Regions from separate parts of the Paenibacillus rhizolycopersici genome, predicted to be linked through region 2. Evidence: predicted binding sites of a transcription regulator. Region 2 holds the regulator's gene; the other holds the start of a gene.
What was found. The regulator Rex, encoded in region 2, represses fermentation and respiration genes when NADH is low (regulators of the CRP and FNR family bind a similar motif). The targets are predictions, from matches to a motif close to TTGTGAAATATTTCACAA.

Region 1: the regulator Rex is predicted to act here: its motif matches at 5,178-5,195, upstream of nirB (nitrite reductase large subunit NirB).

The regions. Positions count from the first base shown of each region.
Region 1 is NZ_JADCNN020000005.1:240,219-247,895, reverse strand. It holds gene IM700_RS08265 (AraC family transcriptional regulator) at 1-157, opposite strand, end outside; gene IM700_RS08260 (sugar phosphate isomerase/epimerase family protein) at 342-1,112, shown strand; gene IM700_RS08255 (Gfo/Idh/MocA family protein) at 1,105-2,187, shown strand; gene IM700_RS08250 (winged helix-turn-helix transcriptional regulator) at 2,421-2,738, shown strand; gene IM700_RS08245 (FAD-dependent oxidoreductase) at 2,797-3,363, shown strand; gene ric (iron-sulfur cluster repair di-iron protein) at 3,523-4,230, shown strand; gene IM700_RS08235 (hypothetical protein) at 4,362-5,078, shown strand; gene nirB (nitrite reductase large subunit NirB) at 5,319-7,677, shown strand, end outside.
Region 2 is NZ_JADCNN020000005.1:52,658-60,334, forward strand. It holds gene IM700_RS07255 (cell wall elongation regulator TseB-like domain-containing protein) at 1-399, opposite strand, end outside; gene IM700_RS07260 (amidohydrolase) at 428-1,726, opposite strand; gene IM700_RS07265 (redox-sensing transcriptional repressor Rex) at 1,723-2,391, opposite strand; gene dinG (ATP-dependent DNA helicase DinG) at 2,410-5,265, opposite strand; gene IM700_RS07275 (tetratricopeptide repeat protein) at 5,453-6,085, opposite strand; gene panD (aspartate 1-decarboxylase) at 6,791-7,174, opposite strand; gene panC (pantoate--beta-alanine ligase) at 7,174-7,677, opposite strand, start outside.

The DNA.
Region 1 (7,677 bases), 190 kb from region 2:
AAAGCTCTAGCCGCCCGTTTAATCGCGAACGGCATTTGCCTAATGTTTGCAGGCGAATGAGATAATTCTCGTGTCCGTCTATTTGCGTCGTGTGGAATGGCTTGCGGTGCAGCGAATAGCCGGCATGCAAAATTTGCAGGTTTGCTTCTTCCTTCATTGGTGTCCTCCACAGGGTCTTCGAAAAAAATGACCAGATTGTTCATGTTTCAATCATATTATTCATTTTACAACGGAGCGTTTTGAAATACCATGGTACATGGAAAGCGCTTTATATGGATCCATCTGATGGCATGAATGGAGTTCTAGGTTATACCACAACTATGGATGAGGTGAACGAGAAGATGACGCAGATTGGTTTGCAGTTGTATACGGTAAGAGATCATTTGGAGCAGGATTTTGAGGGAACGCTGCGCAAAGTGGCGAAACTTGGTTATAAAGGTGTGGAGTTTGCCGGATTTTACGGTCGCTCGGTAGAGCAGGTGCAGGAAATACTGCGGGAAACGGGCTTGACCGCGATCGGTGCGCATACTCCATATAACCGGTTGAAGGAAGCCTTGGATGAGGAATTGGCGTTTAATAAAGCGATTGGCAGCCGTTATATCATCGTTCCTTATTTGGCGGAGGAGGATCGCAACCGCTGGTCGGAAATCATCGAGGATCTGAAAATATTCGGAGAGCGCTGCAAAGAAGAGGGTTTGGTCCTTTGCTATCATAACCATGATTTTGAACTGACGTTGCAGCACGAGGGCAAACCGGCGCTAGATGCGATATACGAGCAAGTTCCCGAATCCTTGCTGCAGGTTGAACTCGACTCTTGCTGGGTTGCGTTTGCCGGGTCGGATCCGCTGGAATATATCGCGACATACCAAGGGCGGCTTCCGCTGGTGCACTGGAAAGACTTGGTTAAGAAAGCGGACGGTTCTCCGGAAACGGTTGAGTTGGGCCGCGGAGAAATCGCCATTACGGACATCGGCGATGCGTCGATCGCAGCAGGTGTAAAATGGTTGATCGTGGAGCAGGATTATTGCGCCGCTGATCCGCTGGACAGCATCCAAACAAGCATGGAGTGGGTGCGTGCCTACGCGGAAAAGGGAGGTAAGCTTCATGTCTAAAACGTTGAAAGTCGCGATCATCGGTTGTGGCGGGATTGCGAACGGTAAGCATTTGCCAAGCCTAGCTCAGCAGCCTGAGGTGGAAATGGTCGCGTTCTGCGACATCGTCCAGGAGCGCGCAGCCAAAGCTGCGGAACAATATGGCGCGGAAGGCGCCAAGGTTTATACGGATTTCCACCAATTGTTAGCGGAATGCGATGCCGAAGTCGTGCATGTCTGCACGCCGAATGACTCCCACGCGGAAATCACGGTCGCTTCGCTGGAATCCGGCCGCCATGTGATGTGCGAGAAGCCGATGGCCAAAACGGCTGAGCAGGCTCGTCAAATGCTCGATGCGGCCAAACGCACGGGCAAAAAGCTGACGATCGCTTACCAGAACCGCTTCCGCAACGATAGCTTGTACTTGAAAGAGCTGTGCGAAAATGGCGAACTCGGGGACATTTATCTCGGCAAGGCGCTGGCGCTTCGCCGCCGGGCGGTGCCTACTTGGGGCGTATTTCTGGACGAGGAGAAGCAGGGCGGCGGTCCACTGATCGACATCGGTACCCATGCGCTTGATCTTACCTTATGGCTGATGAACAACTACGAGCCGAAGAGCGTCACCGGCTCCGTCTTCCATAAGCTCGGGAACCGCGAAAATGCGGCGAACGCGTTCGGTCCATGGAATCCTGAAGAATTTAAAGTGGAGGACTCCGCGTTTGGTTTCATCACGATGAAGAATGGCGCTACGATCATCCTTGAATCAAGCTGGGCGCTGAATGTGGTTGAAATCGGCGAAGCCAAAACGTTGCTGTGCGGCACGGAAGGCGGAGCGGATATGACCAACGGACTTCGCCTCAATGGCGAGAAATTGAGCCGTTTGTACGAGACGAAGGTCGATTTGGGCTCGGGCGGCGTCGCTTTTTTCGAAGGCAAGCAGGAAACCGATGCCACTCGCGAAGCGAGAGCTTGGGTGCAGGCCATTCTTGAGGATAAGGAGCCGCTCGTTAAGCCGGAGCAAGCGCTCGTGGTAACGGAAATTTTAGAAGCCATTTATGAGTCGGCGAGAACGGGAAAAACGGTTTATTTTGATTAACACTACCCATCGATTTGGTGAACGTAAATGGTAACGGATTCAGCCGCCGAGATGCGGGGGTATAAGTTACAACCAGCGTAATATACTATATTAGCGGCCGCCGCCAAGGCGGCCGTTTTTCAAATGACAAGGGTACCCCCTTACTTTCCAAGGACAAATGTGCTAATATGAAATATACTAACAAAATGTAAGTCTTAAGCCTTTAGGCGGGCAATGATAACGAGGTGAATTTTATGGATGAGCATTCTCATGCGATGTGTCCGCGTTTTGAATCGGCTTTTTCGTTTCTCGGCAAACGTTGGAACGGTTTGATCATCAATACGCTGATGAGCGGGCCAAAACGATTCAAGGATATTTCCAATCAGATTCCTTCCATGAGCGATAAAATGTTGTCGGAGCGGATGAAGGATTTGGAATGTGAAGGGATCCTGATCCGTCACGTTTATCCTGAGACACCGGTTCGTATTGAATATGAATTGACCGAAAAGGGGCGTGCGCTTCGTCCGGTGATGGATGAAGTTCAAGCTTGGGCAACGGAGTGGATCAAGTGATCGGCATGCCGTTACCGGCGAGCGGGCGGCATGAAAACAATAGAAAGTGGGTGTACTTGTGGCTGAGGTAATTGTTATCGGAGCAGGACCGGCGGGAGCCAGCGCAGCGCTTTTCTTGGCCAAAGCGGGTAAAGAAACGCTCGTTCTGGACAGCAACGCTAGCATGACCAAACGGGCATGGATCGAGAATCATTACGGCGCGAAGGATATTTCCGGACCGGATCTTCTAAAGATCGGGCGGGAGCAAGCGGAGAAATTCGGCGCGAAATTCATTGAAGAAAAAGTGACGGGCGTAGATACCAACGGCGGATCGAAAGTGACTGTCAAGACCGAATCCGGCCGCAGTTATGAAGCGTCCCATATCGTATTAGCCACTGGTGCCTTAACCGATCTTGCAAGCGCTATCGGCTTGGAGCTGAAGGATGGCCGGGAACCTAGAATCAAAACCGTGATTGCTACCGATGGCGAGGGACGTACGAGCATTCCGCGCGTTTGGGCAGCAGGAACGGTTGCTGGGGTTAGCGTGCATACGATCATCACCGCCGGTGACGGTGCGAAGGTTGCGATCGAGCTGATCAGTGAGTTGAATGGCGAGCGTTACGTTGATCACGACGTACTTAAGTAATAAATAAGAACATACGACAGGCCTCCTGAGACAGGGGGCCTTTTTATTTTATAAGGCAATCAGGTTTATGGCGAAGTGAGCGCAATCACCAAGCAGGTGTACCTCGTGAAGTATGGTGAAGAGGTAAGCTTGACTTCATTATTTCAGGAGGTTTTAGAAATGGATATCAATCCAATAGAATTTCAAATGACCGATAAAGTTCGAGATATCGTGCTGCGGTTTCCCAAAGCTGCGGATTATTTCCGGCAACGGAAAATCGACTTTTGCTGCGGGGGAAACCGTCCGATTACCGAGTCGGCGGAAGAAAGCGGCGTTCCGGTAGAGCTGTTGCTGGAGGACTTGAACCGTATGTTAGCTGAGCATCCGCATACAGGAGGAGAAGAAGGCTGGCTTCAAGCGTCATCTGCGGACCTGGTTGAACATATCGTAGGCAAACATCACCGTTATTTACGGGAGGAGCTCCCGGAAATTCAAAAATACGTGACGAAGGTCTCGCGCGTTCACGGTGAAATAGATCCTCACCTGCTGGAGGTGGCCCGATTGTTCGGCGAGTTGCGGCGTGAGCTGTTGGCGCACAGTGACAAAGAGGAGGCCGAGGTATTTCCGAAGATGCTCAACTGGGATGCAGGCCGCGAACCGGAAGTGCTCGAAAAACTGCAGGGCGCGATTGCCGATTTGGAATCGGAGCATGACGGTGCAGGGAATATCTTGAAACAGCTGCGCGAGCTCACCGGGGATTTTCAACCGCCGGCTCATGCCTGCACGACGTACCGTCTGACTTACGCGCGCCTGGAGGAGTTGGAGGGAATGACCTTTACGCATGTACATCTTGAAAATAACGTGTTATTCCCGCGATACACAGAATAAGTGGTCTTTCGCTTCCGCGAGCCGCCGTTTGTATAAAATTTGAGAACCTGCGCCTTGTCCGGTATCCTTAAGATAAGGAATATTCTATTGCCCGGGTTGGGACAATGATAGGAGAAGGGCAGGGGGCGGCAATGCACAAGAGATGGCGATGGCTTGTTGGATGGATGGCAGGAATAGCAATAATCGTGACGGCTTGCGCCCAAGGCCAAATTACGGATCAAACGGCACCGGCGGAAGCACAGAGAACCGACAAAGAACAACCCCACGACATCACGTTGACGATCGACGGGGGTACCTTTATCCCCGATGTGACGCGCAGCCTGCATTACGATTATATGGCTGGGCTAACGGCACGTCATGCGCTGGAGAGCAGTGGGATCGTGAGGTTCACGGAGGATCAATCGGCAATCCAATCGGTTGGGGAAGTGTCGCTGGATTCTACCCTGGAGTGGGGAACGCAGTTGAATGACAAAGAGCTGGATCCCAGCGACTGGGATCATGAGTTGAAGATTGGCGACAAGCTGCTCGTCTATGTCAAGACGGTCGATAGCTTTGAAGCGATCCCGCAGCAGGCGTCCTTGCTATTGATTATCGATGGGGGCAGTCCGAAGAAGAAGTATTACGTCAATAAATACGACGATAACACGACGGTCAGGGATCTTCTAAAACGCAGCGGCATCGTTCAGTTTAGTCCCACCAACAAATCCATCGTATCGGTCGGCGGGTATACTCCCCAAGAGAACGAACAGTGGATCCTGAAGGTGAACGGAAAGAAGCTACTGGATACGGGGCTGGATATGAGATTAAAGCCACAGGACAATGTGGAAATTGTCTTAAAGCAGAAATAGATGTAGGTACTCGACAAAACTTATGGAATCCGCAGTCCTGGTCATAACCGGGGTTGCGGATTTTTTCAATAGGTTCATGAAAATAGTTATGACAAAAGTTTGTGTATTCTTTCACAATTAATGTGAATGCAATCACAAGGTATCTGCAATTTTAAATTTATACTAAGAGCATCACTTAAAAATTGAACTATCGTAAAGACACTAGAGATCTAGGTATTTATAGGAGGAGGCATTACGAATATGGGAACGGACAGAGAGAAACTGGTCGTGATCGGGAACGGAATGGCCGGCATCAGCGCCGTGGAACAAATCCTGAAGTTGACTACGAAATTTGACATTACGGTCTTCGGAAGCGAGCCGCATCCGAACTATAACCGGATCATGCTGTCGTATGTGCTGGAAGGCAGCAAAACGATGGATGACATCGTATTGAATGATTTGAATTGGTATAAAGAACATGGGATTACGCTGCATATGGGGACCACGGTCGAGCGGATCGATGCGGAGGCCAAAGAGGTTGTGGCCGATAACGGGCAACGCGTTCCGTACGATAAAGTGTTGATTGCTACCGGCTCGACTTCGTTTATTCTGCCAATTCCGGGCAGTGATAAGGAGGGAGTCGTTGGATTCCGCGATATCGCAGACTGTGAGCAAATGCTGCAAGCGGCCAACACCTATAAGACGGCGGCCGTGATCGGCGGCGGCTTGCTCGGTTTGGAAGCGGCCAAGGGGCTTGTGCAGCTTGGCATGGACGTGACGGTCGTGCATTTGATGGAAGATTTGATGGAACGCCAGTTGGACCATCAAGCGGCAGGCATGCTGCAAGCGGAATTGGAACGTCAGGGCATCAAGTTCAAGATGGGCGCACAAACGACGGAGTTGCTAGGGGATAACCGGGTACGCGGGCTGCGGTTCGCGGACGGCACGGAGCTTGCGGCGGAATTCGTTGTTATGGCGGTAGGGATCAAACCAAATGTCGCCGTTGCCAAGGCCAGCGGAATGGAAGTGAATCGCGGGATCGTGGTCAACGACTACATGCAAACCTCGCTGGAGGGAGTCTATTCGGTTGGTGAGTGCACCGAGCACCGCGGAATCTGTTACGGTCTGGTCGCACCGCTGTTCGAGCAGGGGAACGTGATGGCCAAGCATATCAGCGGCGTAGACACTCCACCTTATGAAGGTTCGGTCGTATCGACCAAGCTGAAAATTTCCGGCGTAGATGTCTTCTCGACCGGCGAATTCATCGACGGGCCGGAACATACGGTCATCGCGAACAAGGACGATTGGAAGCGCACGTATAAGAAAATCTTGCTGAAGGATGGCAAGCTGGTAGGTGCGGTGCTGTTCGGCGATATCACGGATTCGGCCGAGCTGCAGAAGCTGATCAAGCAAGGCGCAGAGATGACCGACGAATTGTACGAGTCGCTGATGGGCGGAGGCTGCTGCGGCGGCGGAGCCAAGAAGAAGGCCTCGGTCGAAACGATGAGCGACGAGGAAATCGTCTGCGGCTGCAACGGGGTTACCAAGGGTACGATCGTGGATTGTGTTGTGAATCAAGGCATGACGACGGTGGACGAGATTAAGGCATGCACCGGGGCGACCCGTTCTTGCGGCGGGTGTAAACCGGTCGTGGAGCAAATCTTGCAATATGTACTTGGAGACGGCTTCACGCAAACGGCGAAGCAGGGGATTTGCGGCTGTACGACACTGAGCCGCGATGAGATCGTTGCGGAAATTAAGGAGAAAGGGCTGCAGACCACCAAAGAGGTTATGAACGTACTCGGATGGTCGCAACCGGAAGGCTGCTCGAAATGCCGGCCCGCCATCAACTACTACCTGGGCATGATTTACCCGGATACGCACGAGGATGAGAAGGCTTCGCGTTTCGTCAACGAACGGATGAATGCCAACATCCAGAAGGACGGCACTTACACAGTGGTACCACGGATGTACGGCGGCGTAACAACCCCGGAAGATCTGAAGAAAATCGCCGACGTGTCCTTGAAATACGATGTCAAAGTGGTGAAGGTCACGGGCGGACAACGGCTCGACTTGATCGGGGTGAAGAAAGAAGATCTGCCGAAAGTTTGGGAAGAGCTGGATATGCCGTCGGGGTATGCTTATGCCAAATCGCTGCGTACGGTCAAAACATGCGTTGGTTCGCAATTCTGCCGCTTCGGGACTCAGGACTCGATGGGTATGGGCGCGCTGCTGGAGCGTAAATTCGAACGGCTTGATTTCCCGGCCAAATTCAAAATGGCGGTTAACGGCTGCCCGCGGAACTGCGCCGAATCGTGCACGAAGGACATCGGTATCGTCGGTAATGATGGCGGTTGGGAAATCTTTATCGGCGGCAATGGCGGGATCAAGGCGCGCTTGGCGGATTCGCTATGCAAGGTAAAAACCGATGAGGAACTGATCGAGCTGTGCGGTGCAATCATGCAATATTACCGTGAAACCGGCAACTACTTGGAGAGAACGTCGGAGTGGGTGGAACGGATGGGGCTCGAGCACATTCGCTCGGTTGTCGTCGACGACACCGAGAACCGCAAGGCGTTGATGGAACGGATTGAATTTGCCTTGACTCAAGTGACGGATC
Region 2 (7,677 bases):
GTAGAACAGCTGCCAGACCAGTTGGTTATTGTAAATGCCCGGCAGCAGACGGACAACCTGAATACCCGGCAACGTCTGTTTGATGATGGCTCGAACCTGATTCTCGGACTTCCCTTCCGATAGCAATCGCACCTCAGGGTCCTGTCCTTCTCGGAGCCAAACCATCATTTTACGTCCGGATTCGTCTTCCCCCTGCACGACCCAGGTGACTTCATCCCATACCGACTTCCACACCTCGTCTCCCTGGACCAGGTCCGTCTCCTGCTTCGCCTGTTGAACGGCCTCTCTTTCGGCTCTCCACGTATCCTCATGAATGTATAGATAAAACCGGTGGAGACCAAGGAGCACGATCAACAGGATCACGATGGACAGCAGAATCCATTGGGTTCGCTTCCTCAACCTTCTCTTCCTTTCCTATCCTAGCGTATTACCGTGCCAGCAGTCCCTCGAACGCAGCTTGAGCGTCGTGCCGAATACGCTCCTCATCAAGCGTCAGGCAAGCCCCGTGTTTGACGACCTGTTTGCCATTCACCCAAACGTGCTCCACGTCTTTTGGTCCAGCAGAATACACGGTGTGCGAGATGAAATCCGTTCGCGGCAGAAAATGAGCCTGCTCCGTGTTCAAGGCGATGAAATCCGCCTTCATGCCAGCCGCAAGCTTCCCGGTGTTCGGCAAGAAGACCGACTTCGCGCCGTACTCCGTCCCCATCTTGAGTGCTTCTAGAGCCGGAATCGCCGTCGGATCCCCGGATACGCCTTTATGAATCAGCGCGGCCAAACGAATCTCCTCCAGCATGTCCAGGTTATTGTTGCTGGCTGCACCGTCAGTACCCAGCGATACCACCACTCCCTTCTTCAGGAGCTCCGGTACTCTGGCAACGCCGCTGGCCAACTTTAAGTTGCTACCCGGATTATGAGAGACGGTAACGCCATGAGAAGCCAAGACCTCGATTTCCTCGTCCGTCAAATGTACGGCATGGGCGAGCAGCGTCGGGCGGGAGAACATGCCCAGCTTCCGCAGGTGCTCTACCGGGCGAACGCCGTAATCGTTCACGTTCTGCTCCACCTCGGCGCGTGTCTCCGACATATGCGTATGCATCGGTAGATCGAGATCGTGGGCGGCTTGTACGAACTTCTCGATGAAAGCCGGCGGACAGGTATATGGCGCATGAGGCGACATCATCGTCGTGATGCGTCCTTCCGCTTTACCGTGCCAATTCTGGGCAAACGCGATCGCTTCTTTAAGCTTCTGATCCTGCTCTTCCGGCGAGCATAGCCCGATCGCTCCGCGCATCAGTACGGCGCGAATGCCGGATTCCTCGACAACCTTGGCGACTTCGTCCATCTGATCGTACATATCCAAGAACGTGGTCGTACCGCCTTTAAGCATTTCCAGTACGGACAGCGCCGTTCCAGCATAAACGTCAGCAGCGGTAAACTTGGCTTCCATCGGCCACATTTTCTCCTGCAGCCAGGTTTGCAGTACCATGTCATCCCCATAACCGCGCAACAGCGACATCGCCGCATGACCATGGGTGTTAATCAGTCCTGGCAAAAATAACAAGCCTTTGCCGTCAAACGTTTCGGCGCCTTCCACGCCTTCCGGGCGCTCTTCTCCGATATAGGTGATCGAATCGCCTTCAACAAGCATATATCCATGAATCACGGGGCGATTGGTCTCCAGTACGGCAAACGTCCCGTTCTTAATTAACCATTTACGACTCATACGTTGGCTTGTTCCTTTCCATCCTCCAGATAATATGCCAAGCTAAGCAGGTCTGTAGTGAAATCGGCCGCATGAATCCGCACTTCCGACGGCACCTTGAGAATCGTTGGCGCGAAGTTCAGGATGGCTCCGATCCCGGCCGCAACCAGCTCGTCTGCCACGCGCTGGGCTTCTGTGTCAGGTACCGTAATGATCCCAATACGGATATTATTCGCTCGTACCGTAGCTACCAGCTCCTCAATCGGTTGAATCGTGATGTTGTTGATTTGGGTACCGATCTTTGCTGGCGATGCGTCGAACACGGCGACGATTTTCATATTATCCTTCAAATAAGCATTATAATTCGAAAGGGCTTGCCCTAGATTACCGGCACCGACTAACGCCACGTTAATTTGCTGGTCCAGGTTGAGAATCTGTTGAATCTTCTCGATTAGGTAAGCCACGTCATAGCCGATCCCCTTCCGACCGAAATCGCCGAAATACGCTAAATCCTTGCGGATTTGCGCGGGATTCAGATCCAACTTCTGGCCCAGCTCCTGCGAGGAGACCGTGGGGACCTCCCTGCGGCTGAGTTCGTTCAAGAAACGCAGGTAAACCGGCAGTCTGCGGACGACGGCGTCCGAAATTTTTTCTGACTTCATGCTTCGTTTCCCCCTATTCTTCAATGCGATCAATAAAGCGGTTTAGGCTTCGGGATTCAACCATTCCGAGATGCGAGGTACCATTTGATTCATCGGCATATGCTCCATCTTCGGTCCGGGCAAAGAGTATAAAAAATACTTCCCATAGTAAGACTCCAGGATACGGGTATCATAAACGATTACGATGCCACGATCCTGCGAGGAACGGACGAGTCGCCCGAATCCTTGCTTGAAGCGGATAACCGCCTGCGGGACGGATAACTTCATAAATGGGTTTTTCTTCTCCCGCTGCAGCCGCTCACTCTTGGCTTCCACCAGCGGATGGTTCGGCGGTTGAAAAGGCAGCCGCACGATCGCTAAACTTGTCAGCGCCTCGCCGGGGATATCTACCCCTTCCCAGAAACTGCTCGTCCCCAGCAGCACCGATGCATTTTGACCCTGGAAGCGCCGAGTCAGCTTGGAACGGCTACCGCTGTCCATCCCTTGCCCGATGACGGTGATCCCCTGCGCCGAGAGCAACTCTTTCAGCGGGTCATACACCTGTCTCAGCATCCGGTAGGACGTAAACAGCACCAGCATGCGGCCTTGCGTAGCCACCGCGGAATCTGCCAACGACTGCACCAACGTGTTAATGAAGTGATCATCTCCCACGCTGCCCTTTACGCTCGGAAAATCACGCGGAATGACTAAGAGTGCCTGGTCCCGGTAATTAAACGGAGATGGCAACATCGACGTAATCAACCGTTCCTCTTCCGCCGCCTCCGTCAGACCCAACTGCTCGATCATATATTGAAACGACTTATCGACTGACAATGTCGCGGAAGTCATAACTACGCTTTTTTTCCGATCGAAGAAAAATTCCTTCAACTGGGCGCTAACGTCAATCGGCACCGCGTACATTTGCAGCGAGCGGCTGCGGTAATTCCCGTTGGCTTCCATCCAATAAACCGTGTCTTCGCTTTCCAGCTTCATGAAAAACCGCAGTGATTCCCGTTCTCCAGCTAAATCCTTAAACAAGCCGCTGATATCGGTAAGCAGGCTTTCCGCAGCATAATCATCCTGCTCCTCCCGAATCTCGGACAGGAGACGATCCCCTTTGCGAAGCACGTCGCCCAGACCCACGTAAATCTGGTTTTCGAGCGCGGTCAGTGTCTCCCAATCCTTCGGCTTTCGGGTCGGCAGCAGCCGATATACGAATTGCCCCGGATCGCCGGGGGCCGCATCGCTGCGATCCGGCATCAAGCTGAACAGCAGCTCGCTGAGCTTGTCCCAGCTCTCTTTCACATCCACCAACGTTGGGTAGATGCCATCGATCACTGCGCACCATTCCGCAGCTTTCTCCGCGGACGACGCATCTATCGAGCTCCGAAGATTAGCCAACTGCCCTGTCTTGCTGTCTTTAAACAACCGGGTCAGCGTATGGACCACCGTAAAGTATTTCATATGAATGCCAAGATGCTTGCCGGCCACATCTTCCAAATGATGCGCCTCATCGATGACCAGCCGCTCATAGCCTGGTAGCAGCTGGTGCCCGGCCTGAATGTCCGTAAACAATTTAGAGTGGTTCGTGATGACCACGTCCGCTACTCCGGCTTCGTGTTTGGCACGATGATAGAAGCATTTGCGGAACCAGGGGCAGGATCGGCCTAAGCAGGATTCCGATTCACTGGCTACCGTCTCCCAGAAGTCGCCGCCGCGGTTTCCGAGATTCAACTCTTCATCGTCGCCGTTTTCCGTTTGTGTCAGCCACACAACCATTTGCGCGGCCGTCATCACCTCTTCTTTAGGTGTTGCGAAGTCTTTTCTATTCATTTTATGTTCAAATTTGCGCAAGCACAAATAATGCTGCCTTCCTTTAAATACGGCTGCGCGGAAAGGAAAAGGCACGACTTCCGTCAATAGCGGCACGTCGCGCTCCCGCAGCTGCTCCTGCAGGTTGATGGTATGAGTGCTGACCATTACCTTCTCTTCATTCTTTACACTGTGGTAAATGGCCGGCAGGAGATATCCCAAGGATTTACCGGTCCCCGTTCCGGCTTCGACCAGCAGATGCTTGTCTTCCTCGAAAGCCCTCATGACCTCATTCAGCATCATGTTCTGGGCTTCTCGCTCCTCATACTGCGGCAAACGCTCTCGCAGCCGTTCCCGAACCTGTTCCATGAACTGCTCGAACGTCACATCCGCCAGCGGATTTCGATCCGAACTGTCCCTTGGCGCTTGAATGTCCAGCCAATCCTCCACCTGCAGGGCGAATTGACGATAGTACACGAAACCATCTTCGCTTGGCATCGCCTCGCGTTCCTTCTCCTGCGTCATCGCATCGAAAAACCAGCCCAAATCGCTGTCCTCGCCTGCAAACAGATCGGCCAGACGCTGCAAAGTCAACAGCGGCAGCTGCGCGCATTCCTCCACACATTTCAGGAAAATGAGTGCCGTCGCCAGCGCATCGCTGTCCGCCTGATGCGGCCGATCATGCTCCACTCCAAACTCCGCCGCCACCAGCCCGAGCTGATAGGAAGTAAGCGAAGGAAACAGGATTTTCAAGAAATCCATCGTATCCAGAATGCGGCCGGTAAACGGCAAATAGCCTGTTTTGTCCAAAGCGCTCTGCAAGAAATTAAAATCGAATGCAACATTGTGCCCGACCAAGACGACGTCGTTTAGAAGCGGAACCATCTCCACCATCACTTCGTCTAGCTCCGGCGCATCCTTGACATCTTCCTCTGTAATTCCCGTCAATCCCGTAATAAAAGGAGGGATCGGAACACCTGGTTTCACGAAGGAACGATACACCTGCGATATCGTCTTATCCGGTTCTATAATGGCAAGTCCCACTTGAATAATTTCATCGGAGGACTGGTTACCCGTCGTTTCAAAATCAAGCACTGCGTATTTCATTGCTATTAATTGTCCCTTCATTCCAGTCTCTTTACAGCATAACAGAAGATAACCGATTTGAAAATTAATACAAACGGGATCTGTAATAAAAATCACAAAACAAAACAAGCGATGCGCCGCTTTAAGCGGAATTTCGCATCGCTACATGATTCAAGCCGTAAATAAGTGCGTTCAATCGGAATGAGACCTACAATAAGGAAGTCAGTTCCGGACTGTAATGCAATTTCCCCGTGCTGTGCGTGCAGGCCTCCAAATTGGCCAGTGGCTCGGGCAAGGACGGATCGCTGTGATGAGCCAACTTGAAGTACTCTTTTGCTTTGGTAAACACACCTTTTTGCGCCTCAATGCATCCGAGTGCGTTGTAAATGATGGAACGAAGCCGTTTGTTCGTCGCCTTCTCCAATACCAGCCAGAAATGCTTCGCGGCTTTGTCGATTTGCTCCAGGTGCAGATGGCACATTCCCATGTAGGTCTGGGCGAGCACACTGTCAGGAAACTGCTGCATGACCTGCTCAAATTGGGACAATGCCTGAGGAAACATCAGCAGTTTGTAATACCCTTGCCCTTTGATAAAAACGGGGTCATCCAATTCAGGAAGATCGGGCGTCTCCCTGGATGCCAGGCTCCCAAACGCATGGCGCAAATATCCCATTTTCTCCTCGAAGCATAACCACTCCTCGATGATCCCGTCGCTCATATGCTGAAGCAGGCTCCATTTCTTAGCCAACTCCAGCTTTTGAGCGTTACCGGCCAAGGGATATTTCCGTGTGATTTCGTCCAACATCTCATTCATTTCCGCAAACACATGCTGAAACATCATTCGCATCCCCCCAAACGAAAATGAAATCAGTCCGAGCCTTACGTTCATTTTTTGTTTCGAGGACCGTTTTCATTCCCGCAGGGAGGAATTACACTTTTTTGAAGGCTTTATTCTGACTTTGGTAACTGTGGCGGATGCCGCAAGTTGGGGTCCTCAGCGGGTCGGGGGTTGGAGGCGTATGTTCCTTTGTTCCCCAAGGTGTGCGATACCGCAAGAGCTAAGACGCGAATTGTATGCGAAAAATCGAGTACATTTCGGCGTCTTCGGTGATTCTGACAGAATGTATTCGAAATATCATGCATAACTGTACGTTGGAAGGGCGATGTCCTGGGATCTGTATGAAAAACCGAATACATTACGGTTTTTGGTTCATTCGCGACAATTTGCATATGAAAAATCGAATACAATTTGGCGTTTTCGATGATTCTGACGGAATGTATTCGAAATATCATACATAATTGCGTGTTGGGAAGGCAATGACCCGCAATCTGTATGAAAAACCGAATACATCACGGTTTTTGGGTCATTCGCGACAATTTGCATATGAAAAATCGAATACAATCAGCGAGCGACGTTGACCAGGTGCGTAGCGTAGCTGGAGGCTATGTGAGCACACGGAGGGCCCGGCTGAATTCAAGATTCGACGCCGAGCCCTCCCCTAAGTCCACTTCGTGATCCGAAGATGACTTTATGAACTACCTTATTTTAGCGGATCATGGCGTGAAGTTCTTGGTGCGCCTTCTCCACCGGCTTATTGTTCTCGTCAACGAACACAACCGTTGGTTTATGGCTGCGTACCTCTTCCGCCGATAGTTGGGCGTAAGAAATGATGATGACACTATCGCCCGGCTGCACAAGACGTGCTGCCGCGCCGTTCAAACAAATGACGCCGCTTCCGCGAGGCCCCGGAATCACATAAGTCTCCAGGCGGGCACCATTGTTATTGTTTACGATTTGCACTTTCTCATTCTCCAGCAGATCAGAAGCCTCCATCAATTCCTCATCAATCGTGATACTGCCGACGTAATTCAGATTTGCTTCCGTCACCGTCGCGCGGTGAATTTTCGATTTCATCATCGTTCTATACATCAGTCGTTCACCTTCTTCGTTAAGATAACGTTATCGATCAGCCGAGTCTTGCCAAATTTCACGGCAACCGCAATCAACACGTCGCTCTGTCGTCCGGCAACATCAAGCCGGTCTCCGCCCGCCAGCGGGGACAGTCCCGGAAAATCGGCAATCTCCACATAATCAATCACGGCCAGCGGTTCAGCTCCAATCGAATCGCGCAGTTCGGCGAGCACCTCTCCTGCGGTCACGTTGGCTTCCGCATTTGCCTTAGCCTGAACGGCCAGCAGGCTGCGAGACAGGACAAGTGCGGCCTGCCGCTCTTCCGCACTCAGGTATACGTTTCGGGAGCTAAGGGCAAGGCCATCGGACTCACGCACAATCGGACAAGGAACGATCTCAACATCAAAATTCAAGTCCAACACCATCTGCGCGATGACCGCCACCTGTTGGGCATCTTTTTGCCCGAAATAAGCCCGGTCTGGCTGCACGATATGCAGCAGCTTGCCAACGACGGTCGTAAC